Regions from separate parts of the Janibacter sp. Y6 genome, predicted to be linked through region 2. Evidence: predicted binding sites of a transcription regulator. Region 2 holds the regulator's gene; the other holds the start of a gene.
The links. The regulator LexA, encoded in region 2, represses DNA repair genes until DNA is damaged. The targets are predictions, from matches to a motif close to TCGAACANNTGTTCGA.
Positions count from the first base shown of each region.

Region 1: the regulator LexA is predicted to act here: its motif matches at 4,528-4,543, upstream of L6241_RS02065 (DUF6504 family protein).

Region 1 is NZ_JAKLYZ010000001.1:427,024-434,355, forward strand. It holds gene L6241_RS02035 (hypothetical protein) at 179-400, shown strand; gene L6241_RS02040 (DUF456 domain-containing protein) at 403-930, shown strand; gene L6241_RS02045 (DUF3040 domain-containing protein) at 1,092-1,559, opposite strand; gene L6241_RS02050 (DNA polymerase IV) at 1,605-2,858, opposite strand; gene L6241_RS02055 (methyltransferase domain-containing protein) at 2,883-3,659, opposite strand; gene L6241_RS02060 (SAV_6107 family HEPN domain-containing protein) at 3,751-4,203, opposite strand; gene L6241_RS02065 (DUF6504 family protein) at 4,221-4,496, opposite strand; gene metF (methylenetetrahydrofolate reductase [NAD(P)H]) at 4,627-5,523, opposite strand; gene L6241_RS02075 (polyprenyl synthetase family protein) at 5,646-6,737, shown strand; gene L6241_RS02080 (alpha/beta fold hydrolase) at 6,754-7,272, shown strand; gene L6241_RS02085 (Rv2175c family DNA-binding protein) at 7,295-7,332, opposite strand, start outside.
Region 2 is NZ_JAKLYZ010000001.1:665,804-673,135, reverse strand. It holds gene L6241_RS03110 (hypothetical protein) at 1-580, opposite strand, end outside; gene L6241_RS03105 (NAD-dependent protein deacetylase) at 810-1,646, shown strand; gene lexA (transcriptional repressor LexA) at 1,718-2,458, opposite strand; gene L6241_RS03095 (LysM peptidoglycan-binding domain-containing protein) at 2,705-3,094, shown strand; gene nrdR (transcriptional regulator NrdR) at 3,495-3,965, shown strand; gene L6241_RS03085 (vitamin B12-dependent ribonucleotide reductase) at 4,107-7,016, shown strand.

The DNA of each region.
Region 1 (7,332 bases), 240 kb from region 2:
GCCACCCGTCTGCGGTCACCTCGGACGGGTCGAGGCCGTGCGGGAGCCGTCCCGCAGCCTGGACAAGGGGCGCGCCTCACGCGCCCGATGCCCCTCGGGAAGGGATCGGCGTGCTTGACTGTTGGACACCTCGAGACCCTCCCGGTCTCGAGCAAGTGTCATTGAAAGAAGGAACGACGTGAACGCGACCCTGGTCTCTCCCCTGACCGCGGCCGACCGCTGCGACCGCTGCGGGGCTCAGGCCTACGTCCGCGCCCGGCTCCACGCCGGCGGTGAGCTCCTCTTCTGCGCCCACCACGGACGTGAGCACCTGCCCAAGCTGCGCGACCTGGCCGACATCGACGACCAGAGCGAGCGACTCGAGGAGACGCCGGCACTCGCCGCTGACGACGAGCGCTGAGCGTGACCGGTCTGCTCGACCTGGCCGGCGTGGCACCTGATGCCACGCCGGCCGCTCTGTGGCTGCTCGTCCCGCTCTTCGCCGTGGGGGTCTTCGGGATCGTCTTCCCGATCCTGCCCGGTCTCATCGTCTGCCTCGGCACGGTGCTCGTCTGGGCCCTCGAGGTCGGCGGCACCCGCGCCTGGGTGACCTTCGGCGTGGCCGCCGCGATCTACCTGCTCGCCGTCGTGCTCCAGATCACCATCCCCGGCCGCAAGATGAAGGCCGAAGGGGTGGGCGGGGCCACCATCCTCCTCGGTCTCGCCGCCGCGGTCGTCGGCTTCTTCGTCGTCCCGGTCGTCGGGGCGCCGCTCTTCTTCGTCGCCGGGATCTACCTCGTCGAGCTCTCGCGCTACCGCGACGGCCAGCGGGCGTGGGCCGCGACCCGCTCCGCCCTCAAGGGCGTGCTGCGCAGCATGGGTGTCGAGCTGAGCGCCGCGATGCTCATCGCGATCACCTGGGGCGTCGGCATCGTGAGCCACTCGATCTGAGCCGCACGGCAGACCGGTCGCACGACGTGCACGAGCCGGGCCCGACAGGGCCCGGCTCGTCGTGCGTGCGCGGCAGTCGCCGATGGGTCCACCCACGGCTGCTCCGATGATCAGCACCTGTTGGTGATCAGCACCTTCTGGTGATCAGCACTTTCCGGTGATCAGTACCCGCCGCCGCCGTGTCGGCGCTGCTCCCAGCGCTGCTCGAGACGCTGCATGAAGGTCCCGGCCTTCTGCGGGCGGGCGGCCCGACCGGGTCGTGCGGCCCCCTTCGCCGGTCGTCCGGCACGCGCGGCCCGGGGGACGCGACCGCCGGGCTTGTGCGGGGCGCCGAGCGAGCCGTCGGCCTGCACGGCCTGGAGCCCGCCCTCGCGGCGCGGCGCGAGGGCCACGGCGAGAGAGGCGACGATGACGACGAAGCCGACGACGCCGACCCACACCGAGGTCGAGACCCCGAGGAGGACGAGACCGAGACCGGCGACGACGCCGACGGCGCCGATGATGCGACGGCGGCGCAGGTCACCCCCGAGGGGCCCGCCCTTCATGCTCGTCGCGAAGCGTGGGTCCTCCGCGTAGAGGGCCTGTTCCATCTCCTCGAGCATCTGCTGCTCGCGCTCTGACAGAGCCACTGATCCTCCTGCACGTCTGCGACCCACGACCTTGGTCGGTACCGATCAGTCTAGGTCGCGCTCGCCGCTCGTGGTAGACCGGCCACCCCTGATCAGGCTGGCGGGCTGCACGCTGCCCGTGCCGAAGCGCGCGGAGGCCCTGTCCACCGCCCGGTCCGCGTCGCGCCAGCCGTGCTCGGGCTCATCGAGCAGACCCTGGACAGGGGTGCTCGCAGAGTCGCTCAGCCCCTCGACCCGGACCCCGACGAGACGGATCCGCGCCTTCTGCACCCCCTGGCCGTCGTAGAGCTCGCGGGCGACGGCGTAGATGTCGCGGCTGACGTCGGTGGGGGTCGACAGCGAGCGCGACCGGGTGATCGTCGTGAAGTCCGAGAAGCGCACCTTGATGCTCACCGTGCGCCCGACGAGGGCCTGGGCGCGCAGGCGTGCGGCAGCCTTCTCGGCCAGGCCGAGGAGCACCCGGCGCACGACCTCCGGGTCCCCGACGTCGCTGGAGAAGGTGCGCTCGTGCCCGATGCTGCGCTCGCGGTGCACGGGCTGGACGTGGCGCGGGTCCCGACCCCACGCGAGGTCGTGCAGGTGGGCGCCGGTCGCGGCGCCGAGGTCGCGCACGAGCTGCTCGCGCGGGGTGCGGGCGATGTCGGCGACGGTGCGCAGCCCGAGCCGGGCCAGCGTCTCCTCCGTGCGGTCGCCGACGCCCCACAGCGCGCCGACGGGGAGCTGCTGGACGAAGTCGACGACCTCGTCCGCCGGCACGAGCAGGACCCCGTCGGGCTTGGCCAGGCCGGACGCGAGCTTGGCGACGAACTTCGTGCTCGCGATGCCGACGGAGCAGGTGATCCCCTGCTCGGCCCGCACCTGGGCGCGGATCCGCTCCGCGATCGCCGTCGGCGCCCCGAGCAGGCGCGTGGCCCCCGAGACGTCGAGGAAGGCCTCGTCGAGGCTGATCGGCTCGACGAAGGGGGTGATCCCCTCGAAGATCCGCATGACCCCCTTCGAGACCGCGGAGTACTCGTGGTGGTCGGGGGCGAGGACGGTCGCCCGGGGGCACAGCCGGCGGGCCCGGACCATGGGCATCGCCGAGGTCACGCCGAAGGCGCGGGCCTCGTAGGTCGCCGACAGCACGACGCCGCGCTCTCCCCCGCCGATGATCACCGGGGTCCCGACGAGCTCGGGGTGGTGGCGCAGGGTGACGGAGGCGTAGAAGGCGTCCATGTCGACGTGCATGACGCCGCAGCCGGTCTCGTCGAGCGGGCGGTCGTGCGGGCCCTCGGGGACCCGGAACTGCCGCCGGCTCATCGCCGCGCACCCCGGATCACGCCGTCAGTCCTTGCGGGCGAGGGCGTGCAGCTGCGAGCCGAGGTGGCTGAGCACCGAGCGCTCCTCGTCGGCGACGCTCGCCTGCTCGAGCGCGAGCACGTCGGCGCGGTCGGCCTCGGAGTCGAGCAGCGCCCCGGGCACGAGGTCGCTGAAGATCCGCACGCCGTGGATCGCCTCGACGGTGAATCCGGCCCGACCGAGCCGGGCCACGACGTCGCCCTGGTCGAAGCGACGCGGCATCGGGTCGCCGCTCCCCCACCGCCCGTCCGGGCTCGCGAGCGCGGCCCGGGCCTGGTCGAAGCGACCGGCGAGCGCCCGGGCGACGACGGCGGCCAGGCGCTGCGCGGTGACGAGGCTGAGGTAGCCGCCGGGCGCGAGGACGTCGGCGATCCGGCACAGCGTGGTGTCGGGGTCGTCGACGACCTCGAGGGTCCCGTGGCAGCACACGAGGTCGACGCTGCCGGCGGCGAGCACCTCCGAGAGGGTGTCCGCGTCGCCCTGGACGGCGCTGATGCGGGCCGAGGCGCTCGACTCGGCGCTGCGCCGTCGTAGCGAGGCGAGGGCGTCGGCGCTCGGGTCGACGACGGTCACGGTGTGCCCCTGCTCGGCGAGCGGCACGGCGAGCCCACCGGTGCCACCTCCGAGGTCGAGGACCCGCAGGGCACGGCCGAGCTCGCGCTGCCGCTCGGCGGTCAGCGTGGAGACCTCGGACCACACGGCGGCGGTCCGCAGGTTGCTCTCGACCCCCCGGCGGCGGGCGGGTCGGCGTTCGTCGCTCACGGTGCTCCCTTCGTGCGCCACGGGTGCGGCACGTGGATGCCCCAACCCTAGTTCGGCCCGGGCCACGGGTGCGACCACCCCGCGGGCGGGGTCACGACGCCTCGGCGTCCTCGACCCGCCCGGCGCCGCCCGGGCCCGTCGCGGGCAGACCGGTGCTGCTCAGGCTGACGGGCACGAGGGTGGCGGGCAGGCTCGGCGCCGGCAGCCCGAGCGTCGCCGCGGCGACGAGGAGGAAGTCCTCGCCCGCGCGCAGCAGGTCGTCGACCCCGCGGACGTCGTGGGGAGGTCGACGCTCGGCCCGCTCGAGGTGCGCCGCCCACTCCGAGAGCTCGGGGGCGACCCGTGCGAGCACCTGCCACGTGCTGCTCGGGCTGCCCGCCGCCTGGCCCGGGCGCCCGCGCGCCGCGAGGACGGCCGCCGCCACCCGCAGCGTGCCGAGCCGGGTGGCGGCGAGCCGCTCGGGGGCCTCGCGCACCCAGTGCGCCTCGGTGAGGGCGTCGGCGGCGTCGGCGAGGAGCCGGCCGACCTGCTCGATGTCTGCCATGCCGTGCACGACCACCCTCAGCCCAGCGCCGCCACGAGCGACCAGGCGACGGCCGCCCCGCCGTCCCCGCGGTCCGCCCGCAGGTCGAAGACCTCGTCGGCTCCTCGGCCCGAGCTCGCGCAGACCTGCCAGACCTCGCCGGCCCGGTCCTCCTGCCAGCGGTCGACGACCCGGCTCACCCGGTAGAGGCGCCCCCTCCACAGGAAGGCCCGGGGCGCTCCCCCGTCATCCGAGCAGTCACCACCCGGAGCCCCTCGCACCTCGATGCTCTCGCCCGCCACCCGCGTCGTCACCGCGTCCTCCGCTCGTCGCCGTCACCCACGATCGAACACATGTTCGAACTGACGGCCACACTAGCGCGCGGGACGACGAGGTGGTCAAGCCCGCCGGGGGGCGGGGGCGGGACGTGCGCCGAGCGGTCGCTCAGGCGCGCAGGTGCGAGAGGTTCTGCAGCACCTCGAGGCTGGCCGTCGAGCGGTTCATCGTGATGAGGTGCAGGCCCGGGGCGCCCTCCCCGAGCATGCGGTCGGCGAGCTCGGTGGCGATCTCGACGCCCACGGCCCGCACCGCCGCGGGATCGCCGTCGACGGCCTGGAGACGGTCGACGACGGCCGCGGGCAGGGGCGTGCCCATGAGCTGGGCCATCCGACGGATCTGCTTGACGCTCGTCACCGGCATGAGGCCGGGGGTGATCGGCAGGTCGCGGCGGGCGGCGACCTCGTCGCGCAGCCGCAGGTAGGACTCGGCGTCGAAGACCATCTGGGTCACGGCGAAGCTCGCGCCGGCGTCGGCCTTGCGCACGAGGGTCTCGACGTCGTCGCGCAACGAGGCCGAGCTCGGGTGCACGTCGGGGAAGGCCGCGACTCCGACCTCGAAGCCGCCGACCTCGCGCACGAGGGCGACGAGGTCCTCGGCGTGGTCGAGCCCCTGCGGGTGCGCGGTCCACTCGCCACGGGGGTCACCGGGCGGGTCTCCGCGCAGGGCGAGGACGTGGTCGATGCCGGCGGCGGCGTACCCGGCGAGCACCTCGCGCAGGTCGTCGACGCTCTGGCTGACGCACGTGAGGTGCGCCATCGCGGTGAGCGAGGTGCGCTGGCCGATCTGCTCGGTGACGCGCAGCGTGCGGTCCTGGCTCGAGCCGCCCGCGCCGTACGTCACCGACACGAAGTCGGGGGCGAAGGGCTCGAGGCGCGCGATCGCCTCCCACAGCACCGCCTCGCCCGCGTCGTCCTTGGGCGGCATGAACTCGAAGCTGATCGAGGGACGCGTCGAGGAGAGCCGCTGCGGGATGGTCCCGCCGGGTGCGCTGGGCGACGTCATGGCGGCGACCATAGCCCGCGGGCCTGCCCGTAGGCTGGCGCGTACCTGCTGCTGAGACCGCCGCCGACGTCGCCGCTCGCAGCACAGACCGCACCGCCCGACCCCACCCTCGAGGAGCCGACGTGCCCGACCCCTTCGCCGCCGACCTGCGGGGCCGGGTCCAGGCCCAGCTCGACGCCGAGATCGCCCGTCAGCAGCGTCATCTCGACGAGATGGGTCCGGACGTCGCCGACCTCACCGACGCGATCAGCTCGCTCGTGCGCGGCGGCAAGCGGCTGCGCGCCGCCTTCGCCTACTGGGGCTGGCGCGCGGGGGGCGGCGAGGACGGGCACGTGCCGGTGGCCCTCGCCTCGGCGATGGAGCTCTTCCAGGCCGCGGCCCTGCTCCACGACGACGTCATGGACGACTCCGACACCCGCCGCGGCGCCCCCGCGGCGCACCGGGCGCTCGCCGCCGCGCACGCGCAGCGCGGGTGGCGCGGCGACGCCGACCGCTTCGGCCTGTCCGGGGCGATCCTCGCCGGCAACCTCTGCCTCGACTGGTGCGACGACCTCGTCGTACGCTCGGGCCTGCCGGCCGACCGTCTCGCCGCGGCGTGGGAGGTCCTCGAGCGGATGCGCACGCAGCTCATGGCCGGCCAGTTCATCGACGTCGTCGAGTCGATGCAGCCGTGGTCGGCCGCCGACGGCCCGGAGCGCGTCGAGCGCGCCCGGCGGGTGCTGCGCTACAAGAGCGCGAAGTACTCCGTCGAGCACCCCCTGCTCATCGGCGCGACCGCCGCGGGAGCCTCGCCCGCGACGCGCGAGGCGCTCTCGCGCCACGGGCTCGCCCTCGGCGAGGCCTTCCAGCTGCGCGACGACCTCCTCGGCGTCTTCGGCGACCCCGACGAGACGGGCAAGCCGGCGGGCGACGACCTGCGCGAGGGCAAGCGCACGGTCCTCGTCGCCCGGGCCTGGCTGGGCGCCGACGTCGCGCAGCGGGCCTGGCTCGAGGAGCACCTCGGCGACCCCCAGCTCGACGACACGCAGGTGGCGCGCTTCCGCGAGCTGCTGACGAGCACCGGCGCGGTGGCCGAGGTCGAGGCCGAGATCACCCGGCTCGTCGACGCCTCGCGAGCTGCTCTGGACGAGGTCGCGGGCCTGCCGGGGTCGCGGCCCGAGGCGGTCGAGGCCCTCGCCGAGCTCGTCGAGCTCGCCACCGCGCGCACCGCCTGACCCCTACCCTGAGGGGGTGGCGCTGCTCTTCCTCCACGGGGCCGGCGGGCACGACGAGGACCAGGACCTCGTGCGCGCCCTGCGGGAGGGGCTCGCCGAGCCCGTCCTCGCCCCGCGGCTGCCCGACGAGGACATGAGCCACGACGCCTGGGCGGCGTGCGTGCGCACCGCGCTCACCCCGCAGGTGCGCACGGTCGTCGGTCACTCCTTCGGCGGGTCGACCGTGCTGCGCATGGCGACCGAGGCCGACCTGGGTGTCGACCACCTCGTGCTGCTCGCCGCGCCGGACTGGGGGCCGAAGGGGTGGGACGTCGCCGACTACGCGCTGCCGGACGACGCGGCGGAGCGGCTCGACCCCGCGCTGCAGGTCACCCTGCACCACTGCGCCGACGACGAGGTGGTGCCCGCCGGGCACCTCGACCTGCTGAGCGCACGGCTCCCGGCCGCGCGGCGGGTCCTGCACGACCGCGGCGGTCACCAGCTGACGGGCGACGCGACCACGGTCGTCGTGGCATCGCTCCCGCCCGCGCCGTGACGGCGCGGCGCGGACCGACCGGCTAGAGCGCCTCTTCCATCGCCCGGCGGCGCACCTCGG
Region 2 (7,332 bases):
GAGCCTGCACCGGCGCCTGCGCGTGCCGTCGGGCGAAGGGGGTGCCCTCCTCCTGCGGCGTGGCGTCGTCCTGCTTCTCGGCGACCACCCCACGGGTGAGGCGGCCCGCGACGAGGCCGAGGACGGCCGCGCCGGCGAGGAAGGCGCCCGGCCGGCGGCGTGCGTAGCTCGTGAGCTCGGCGACGACGTCACCGGGCTCGCGGGCCTCGAGCCAGTCCGCCGCGGTGCGGGTGCGCTGAGCCGCCTGCCGGGCGAGGTCGCCGCCGACGCCGGAGTCGGCGTGATCGGCCATGCCGCCGAGGTCGTCGGCGAGGGTGCGCAGCCCGCCCGCGGCTCGGCTCTGCTGGTCCGACCCCTGGCTGCTCAGCTCGGAGCGCACCTGGTGGTAGAGGTCTCGGATCTGCTGCTGGGTCTCCTGGGCGACGTGCTGGGCCTCGTCCTTCGCGGTCTCCGCGACCTGCTGGGTGCCCTCTCGGGCGTCTCCGGCGACGGAGGCGGCCTCGTCCTTGGCGACGGACGCCGTGCCGGCGCCTGCACTGCCCGGGGTCGAGCGGTCCTGGTCGTACGGTCCTGCGGTCATCTGCAGTCCCCTCTTCGGTGAGTGGTGCAACGGGCGCAGACCCGGGCGCTGGCGACGCTACCGGCCTGCCTGACCTTGTGGACGCTAGTGACCTCCGGCGAGCCGGGTCCGCGAGCGCACTACAGCCTTCGGGGTGGTATCTCGGGGCTCTGACCTGGGCGGACGCCCCGCAGGCGACGGTCAGGTCCTCGCGCGACGCCCGCGGCCGCGCGGGGCGGATACTGGTGCGGTGAGCACCCCCGAGACCTTCCGCGAGATCGCCGACGTGCTGAGCCGCGGGCCGGCGCTGGCCCTCACCGGCGCGGGGATGTCGACCGACTCGGGGATCCCCGACTACCGCGGTCCGGACGGCACGCGCCGGGTGACGCCGATGCACCTGTCGGAGTTCATCGGCAGCAGCGCCGCCCGGCGGCGCTACTGGGCGCGCAGCTATGTGGGGTGGCGCCGCTTCAGCGCGGCCCGGCCCAACCGCGCCCACGAGCTCGTCACGCACCTGCAGGAGCGCGGTCAGGTGGGCGGCGTCATCACCCAGAACGTCGACGGCCTGCACCAGGCGGCCGGCAGCACCGGTGTCGTCGAGCTGCACGGGAGCCTGGCCGAGGTGGTCTGCCTCGCGTGCGGCGCCCGGGAGGCCCGGGCCGCGCTCGACGAGCGGATGGCGCAGCGCAACCCCGGCTTCGACGCGGACAGCGACGAGATCCGACCCGACGGCGACGTGCGCCTCGAGGAGGTCGAGGTCGAGGCCTTCGAGGCGCCGCTCTGCCTCGTGTGCGGGTCCGACATGCTCAAGCCCGATGTCGTCTTCTTCGGCGGGTCGGTCGACAAGCCCCTGGTCGAGCACTGCTTCGCGCTCACGGAGGCGGCGCCGAGCCTGCTCGTGCTCGGGTCGAGCCTGCAGGTGATGTCCGGCCTGCGGTTCGTGCGGCGGGCCGCCAAGCTCGGCACGCCGGTCGTCATCATCACGAGGGGACGCACGCGCGGTGACGACCTCGCGACCCACCGGGTCGACGGCTCGCTCGACACGAGCCTGGACGCCCTGGTGCGCGCGAGCACCGAGGTCGGCTGAGCGGCCCCGTCACGCGCGACGGGCCCGCCCCGTGCAGGGCGGGCCCGTCCGGCCGGGGCGGCGCGCCAGGCTCAGATGCGGCGCAGGACCGCGGTGACCTTGCCGAGGATCGTCGCGTGGTCGCCGTCGATCGGCTCGAAGGCGGGGTTGTGGGGGAGCAGCCACACCTTGCCGTCACGTCGCTTGAAGGTCTTGACCGTCGCCTCGTCGTCGAGCATCGCCGCGACGATGTCGCCGTTGTCGGCCGTCGGCTGCTGGCGCACGACGACCCAGTCGCCGTCGCAGATCGCGGCCTCGATCATCGAGTCGCCGACGACGCGCAGGAGGAAGAGGGAGCCCTCGCCGACGACCTGCTTCGGCAGGGGGAAGACCTCCTCGACGCTCTCCTCGGCGACGATTGGCACGCCCGCGGCGATCTGGCCGAGCACCGGCACGTACGTCGCGGCGGGGTGGGCGTCGCCGCTGCCCGTCGCGTCGGGGTCCTGGGGGCTGGCGCCACCGCGGTAGCCGGCGATGTCGTGCGTCTGCGCGTCGCCCTCGGGGGAGCGGGACGCCTCGGGCGAGACGACCTCGATGGCGCGGGGCCGGTTGGGGTCACGGCGCAGGTAGCCCTTGCGCTCGAGCGCGGTCAGCTGGTGGGCCACCGAGCTCGGGCTGGTCAGCCCGACCGCGTCGCCGATCTCGCGCAGGCTCGGCGGGTAGCCCCGCGTCGCGACCGCGCTGCGGATCACCTCGAGGACCTTGACCTGCCGGGCGGTCAGCCCCTCGCCGTTGTCCCGCACCGGCAACGTGCGGATGTTGTCCTCGCTCATCGCGCCCCTCGCTGTCTCGCTCGCGCCGCGACCCGTGAGGGGGCGGCTGGTGGCCTGCTCCTGCGGGGGAGGACAGCGTTGTCGGTGCTCGCTGGTTGTCTCTCCCGTGTGGCCGACGGTAGTGCTCGGCCCGGTCTAGATCAAACACATGTTCGAGCGTGTCTTGTTCTCGCTCGAACACCTGTGCTAGACATCGTGCAGACGCCTCGTCGAACACCGGTTCGACCAGACGACCAGGAGGAGACCATGAGCGCACTCACCGTCCAGGCCCCGCAGCACGCTGCCCGGCCCTCGGCGCTGCGCGACCCGCGCCGGGCCGAGCGCCACCTCGTGTCCGTGCCGACGGGGACCGACGTCCCCACCGAGCTGCGGGTGACCCGGCGGGGTCGCCTCGCGCTCACGACGATCGCCGTCGCGGCGCTGCTCGCGCTCGGCACCGGCATCGCGACCGCGGGCGGCGAGGCCGCTGCGGCCACGACCGTCACCGTCGAGCAGGGGCAGACCCTCAGCGACGTCGCCGCCAGCCAGATGCCCGGCGTCCCCACGAGCGCGGCCGTCTCGGCCATCCGCTCGGAGAACGCGCTGAGCACCCCCTTCGTCCACGCCGGCCAGGAGCTCGTCATCCCGACGCGCTGACCGTCTCGACGGATCACCAGACCACCCGGGTCCCTCGACCCGACCCGGGCGACGGCGACGGCCGCACCTCCACCGGGTGCGGCCGTCGTGCTGTCCCCGCCGGCCGTCGGCGGGGCCTGGCACCGGCGTGTCGCCCGGTATCTCGGGCCTCCCCGCCCGGGGGCTCGCCGGGTCTTGCGTGCGTGGTGGTGGGCGTGATGAAATGGCACTACATCTAGTGGTTACACCGATGTCATTCGTCCACATGTAGTGCACATGTGAGGCGGAGTTGTCCACCGGTTGTCGACAGATGTCCACAGCAGAACCGCCCTGATCCACACCCCGGTCCACAGCCGGCGACCCGCCTCGTGCAGGTCAGCCGGTGCCCGACCTGTGCCACCGTGCCCGAGAGGAGAGCATCGTGCACTGCCCCTTCTGCCGTCACACCGACTCTCGCGTCATCGACTCGCGCACGGCCGACGACGGGTCCTCGATCCGTCGGCGTCGGCAGTGCCCCGAGTGCAACCGGCGCTTCACCACGCTCGAGAGCGCGAGCCTGAGCGTGACGAAGCGCTCGGGCGCGGCGGAGCCCTTCAGCCGGGCCAAGGTCCTCGTCGGCGTCCGCAAGGCCTGCCAGGGCCGACCGGTCACCGAGGACCAGCTGGCCCTGCTCGCCCAGCGCGTCGAAGAGGCCGTACGGGCGCAGGGCAGCGCCGAGATCGACGCCCACGAGATCGGGATGGCGATCCTGGGCCCGCTGCGCGAGCTCGACGAGGTCGCCTACCTGCGCTTCGCGAGCGTCTACCAGGCCTTCGACTCGCTCGAGGACTTCGAGGCCGCCATCACCCTGCTGCGCGCCGAGCACGCCGCCCTCGCGCAGGACGCCCCCTAGACCCCCGGGTACCGGCACGCGATCGGGCTGTCGGTACCCGGTGACACGCTTGATGCGAGGTCTTCCCTTGCACGCCGCCCGCACCACACAGCACCACATGAGCAGCACCACCTGCAGACCCGCACCACCGAGAGAGGGACCATGACCGAGACCGCCGGCAAGCCCAGCACCCGTCGATCCGCGAAGAACCGCGGGATCACGGTCGAGCGCATCTACACCACCGAGGGCGTCCACCCCTACGACGAGGTGACCTGGGAGAAGCGCGACGTCGTCCAGCAGAACTGGAAGACCGGCGCGACGATCTTCGAGCAGCGCGGCGTCGAGTTCCCCGACTTCTGGTCCGCCAACGCGAGCACCATCGTCACGACGAAGTACTTCCGCGGCGCCGTCGGCACGCCCGAGCGCGAGCAGGGTCTCAAGCAGCTCATCGACCGCGTCGTGCTCACCTACGTCAAGGCGGGCAAGGACCACGGCTACTTCGCGACCCCGGCCGACGCGGAGATCTTCGAGCACGAGCTGACCTACGCCCTGCTCCACCAGGTCTTCAGCTTCAACTCCCCGGTGTGGTTCAACGTCGGCACGAAGAGCCCCCAGCAGGTCTCGGCGTGCTTCATCCTCTCCGTCGACGACTCGATGGACTCGATCCTCAACTGGTACAAGGAAGAGGGCTTCATCTTCAAGGGCGGCTCCGGCGCCGGCCTCAACCTCTCCCGCATCCGCTCCAGCAAGGAGCTGCTCTCCTCCGGCGGCACCGCCTCCGGCCCCGTGAGCTTCATGCGCGGTGCCGACGCGTCGGCGGGCACCATCAAGTCCGGTGGCGCCACGCGTCGCGCGGCGAAGATGGTCGTCCTCGACGTCGACCACCCGGACATCGAGGAGTTCGTCGAGACCAAGGCCCGCGAGGAGGACAAGATCCGGGCCCTGCGCGACGCGGGCTTCGACATGGACCTCGGCGGCGCCGACATCGTCTCGGTCCAGTACCAGAACGCGAACAACTCGGTGCGCGTCAGCGACGAGTTCATGCGTGCGGTCGAGGACGGCACCGACTTCGGGCTCACCTCCCGCAAGGACGGCTCGGTCATCTCCACCGTCGACGCCCGTGAGCTCATGGGCAAGATCGCCAAGGCCGCGTGGGAGTGCGCCGACCCGGGCATCCAGTACGACGACACGATCAACGACTGGCACACCAACCCCGAGACGGGCCGGATCACCGCGTCCAACCCGTGCAGCGAGTACATGTCGCTCGACAACTCCAGCTGCAACCTCGCCTCGCTCAACCTGCTGAAGTTCCTGCGCGACGACGACACCTTCGACGTCGCGACCTTCCAGAAGGTCGCCGAGCTCGTCATCACCGCGATGGACATCTCCATCTGCTTCGCGGACTTCCCGACCGAGCCGATCGGCGAGACGACCCGTGACTACCGTCAGCTGGGCATCGGCTACGCCAACCTCGGTGCGCTGCTCATGGCGACCGGCCACGGCTACGACTCCGACGGCGGCCGCGCCCTCGCCGCGTCGATCACCTCGCTGCTCACCGGTGCCGCCTACAAGCGCTCCGCCGAGCTCGCCGCGGTCGTCGGCCCCTACGCCGGGTACGCCCGCAACGCCGACGCCCACAAGCGCGTCATGCGCAAGCACCAGGCGGCGAACGACCAGGTCCGCACGCTGCACACGATGGACAAGGACATCCACGCGGCCGCGACGAAGGCGTGGGACGCCGTCATCACGCTCGGCGAGAAGAACGGGTACCGCAACGCGCAGGCCTCGGTCCTCGCGCCCACCGGCACCATCGGCTTCATGATGGACTGCGACACCACCGGCATCGAGCCGGACTTCTCGCTCGTGAAGTTCAAGAAGCTCGTCGGCGGCGGCTCGATGCAGATCGTCAACCTCACCATCCCGCGCGCGCTGAAGAAGCTCGGCTACGCGCAGGAAACCGTCGAGGCGATCGTCGAGTACATCGCCGACAAGGGCCACGTCATCGACGCCCCCGGGCTGAAGACCGAGCACTACGAGGTCTTCGACACCGCGATGGGTGCGCGCTCGATCAGCCCGATGGGTCACGTGCGGATGATGGCGGCGACCCAGCCCTTCCTCTCCGGCGCGATCAGCAAGACGGTCAACCTGCCGGAGGACGCGACCGTCGAGGAGATCGAGGACGTCTACATCCAGGGCTGGAAGCTCGGGCTCAAGGCGCTCGCGGTCTACCGCGACAACTGCAAGGTCGGCCAGCCGCTCTCCGACGGCGGCTCGACCGCCAAGGACGCGAAGGACGCCAAGGACGCGAAGACCGAGGCCGCGGAGCCGGAGAAGGTCGTCGAGTACCGCCCGCTGCGTCGTCGTCTGCCCAAGCGCCGCACCTCGCAGACCACGTCCTTCGCCGTCGGCGGGGCCGAGGGCTACCTCACGTCGGGCACGTACGACGACGGCGAGCTCGGCGAGATCTTCCTCAAGTTCGGCAAGCAGGGCTCGACCCTCGCCGGTCTCATGGACGCCTTCTCCATCGCGATCTCCATCGCGCTGCAGCACGGCGTGCCGCTCGAGACCTACGTCGAGAAGTTCACCAACCTGCGCTTCGAGCCGGCCGGCATGACCGACGACCCGGACGTGCGGATGGCGCAGTCGATCATGGACTACGTCTTCCGTCGCCTCGCGCTGGACTACCTCGACTTCGAGACCCGCTCCTTCATGGGCATCCACACCGCCGAGGAGCGCGCCCGCCAGCTCGAGACGGGGTCCTACGCGGCCGCGCCGAACGAGGACGACGAGGACCTCGAGGACGAGCTGGAGACCTACAGCCAGTCCGCCGCCCCGTCCTCGAAGAAGGCCGACGCCCCGGTCGAGGAGCACGCGGCCGAGGTCACCTCGGGCGCTGGCGCCGCCTCCGCCCGTGAGGTCAGCGGCCAGATCCACAGCTCGGCCGAGCTGCTGGAGAAGTTCCAGGGCAAGACCGCCGACGCGCCGATGTGCATGACCTGCGGGACGAAGATGCGCCCCGCCGGCTCCTGCTACGTCTGCGAGGGCTGCGGCTCCACCAGCGGCTGCAGCTGATGTCGACGCGCATCGGAATGTCACCGGGGAGTTGCGCGAGGTGTCATCGGTTGCGCGGTGACATTCGTGATCACTTTGTCAGTGACGAAGTGACAAGCCGATAACCCACAGCGCCCCGGACCCCACTGCAGGGGACCGGGGCGCTGTCGGTGGCAAGACGTACAACTGAACATCGTCAGTACGCCAGAAACCACGAAGCGCCCGGGGGCAACCGGGCGCAACGAGGGCAGAGCAGGTGGAACCTGAACCGCGGATGGTGCACATCCATCAGACCACGCTCGCTCTTCTGGTTGTCAACCAGTCCCGGCCGAATGGC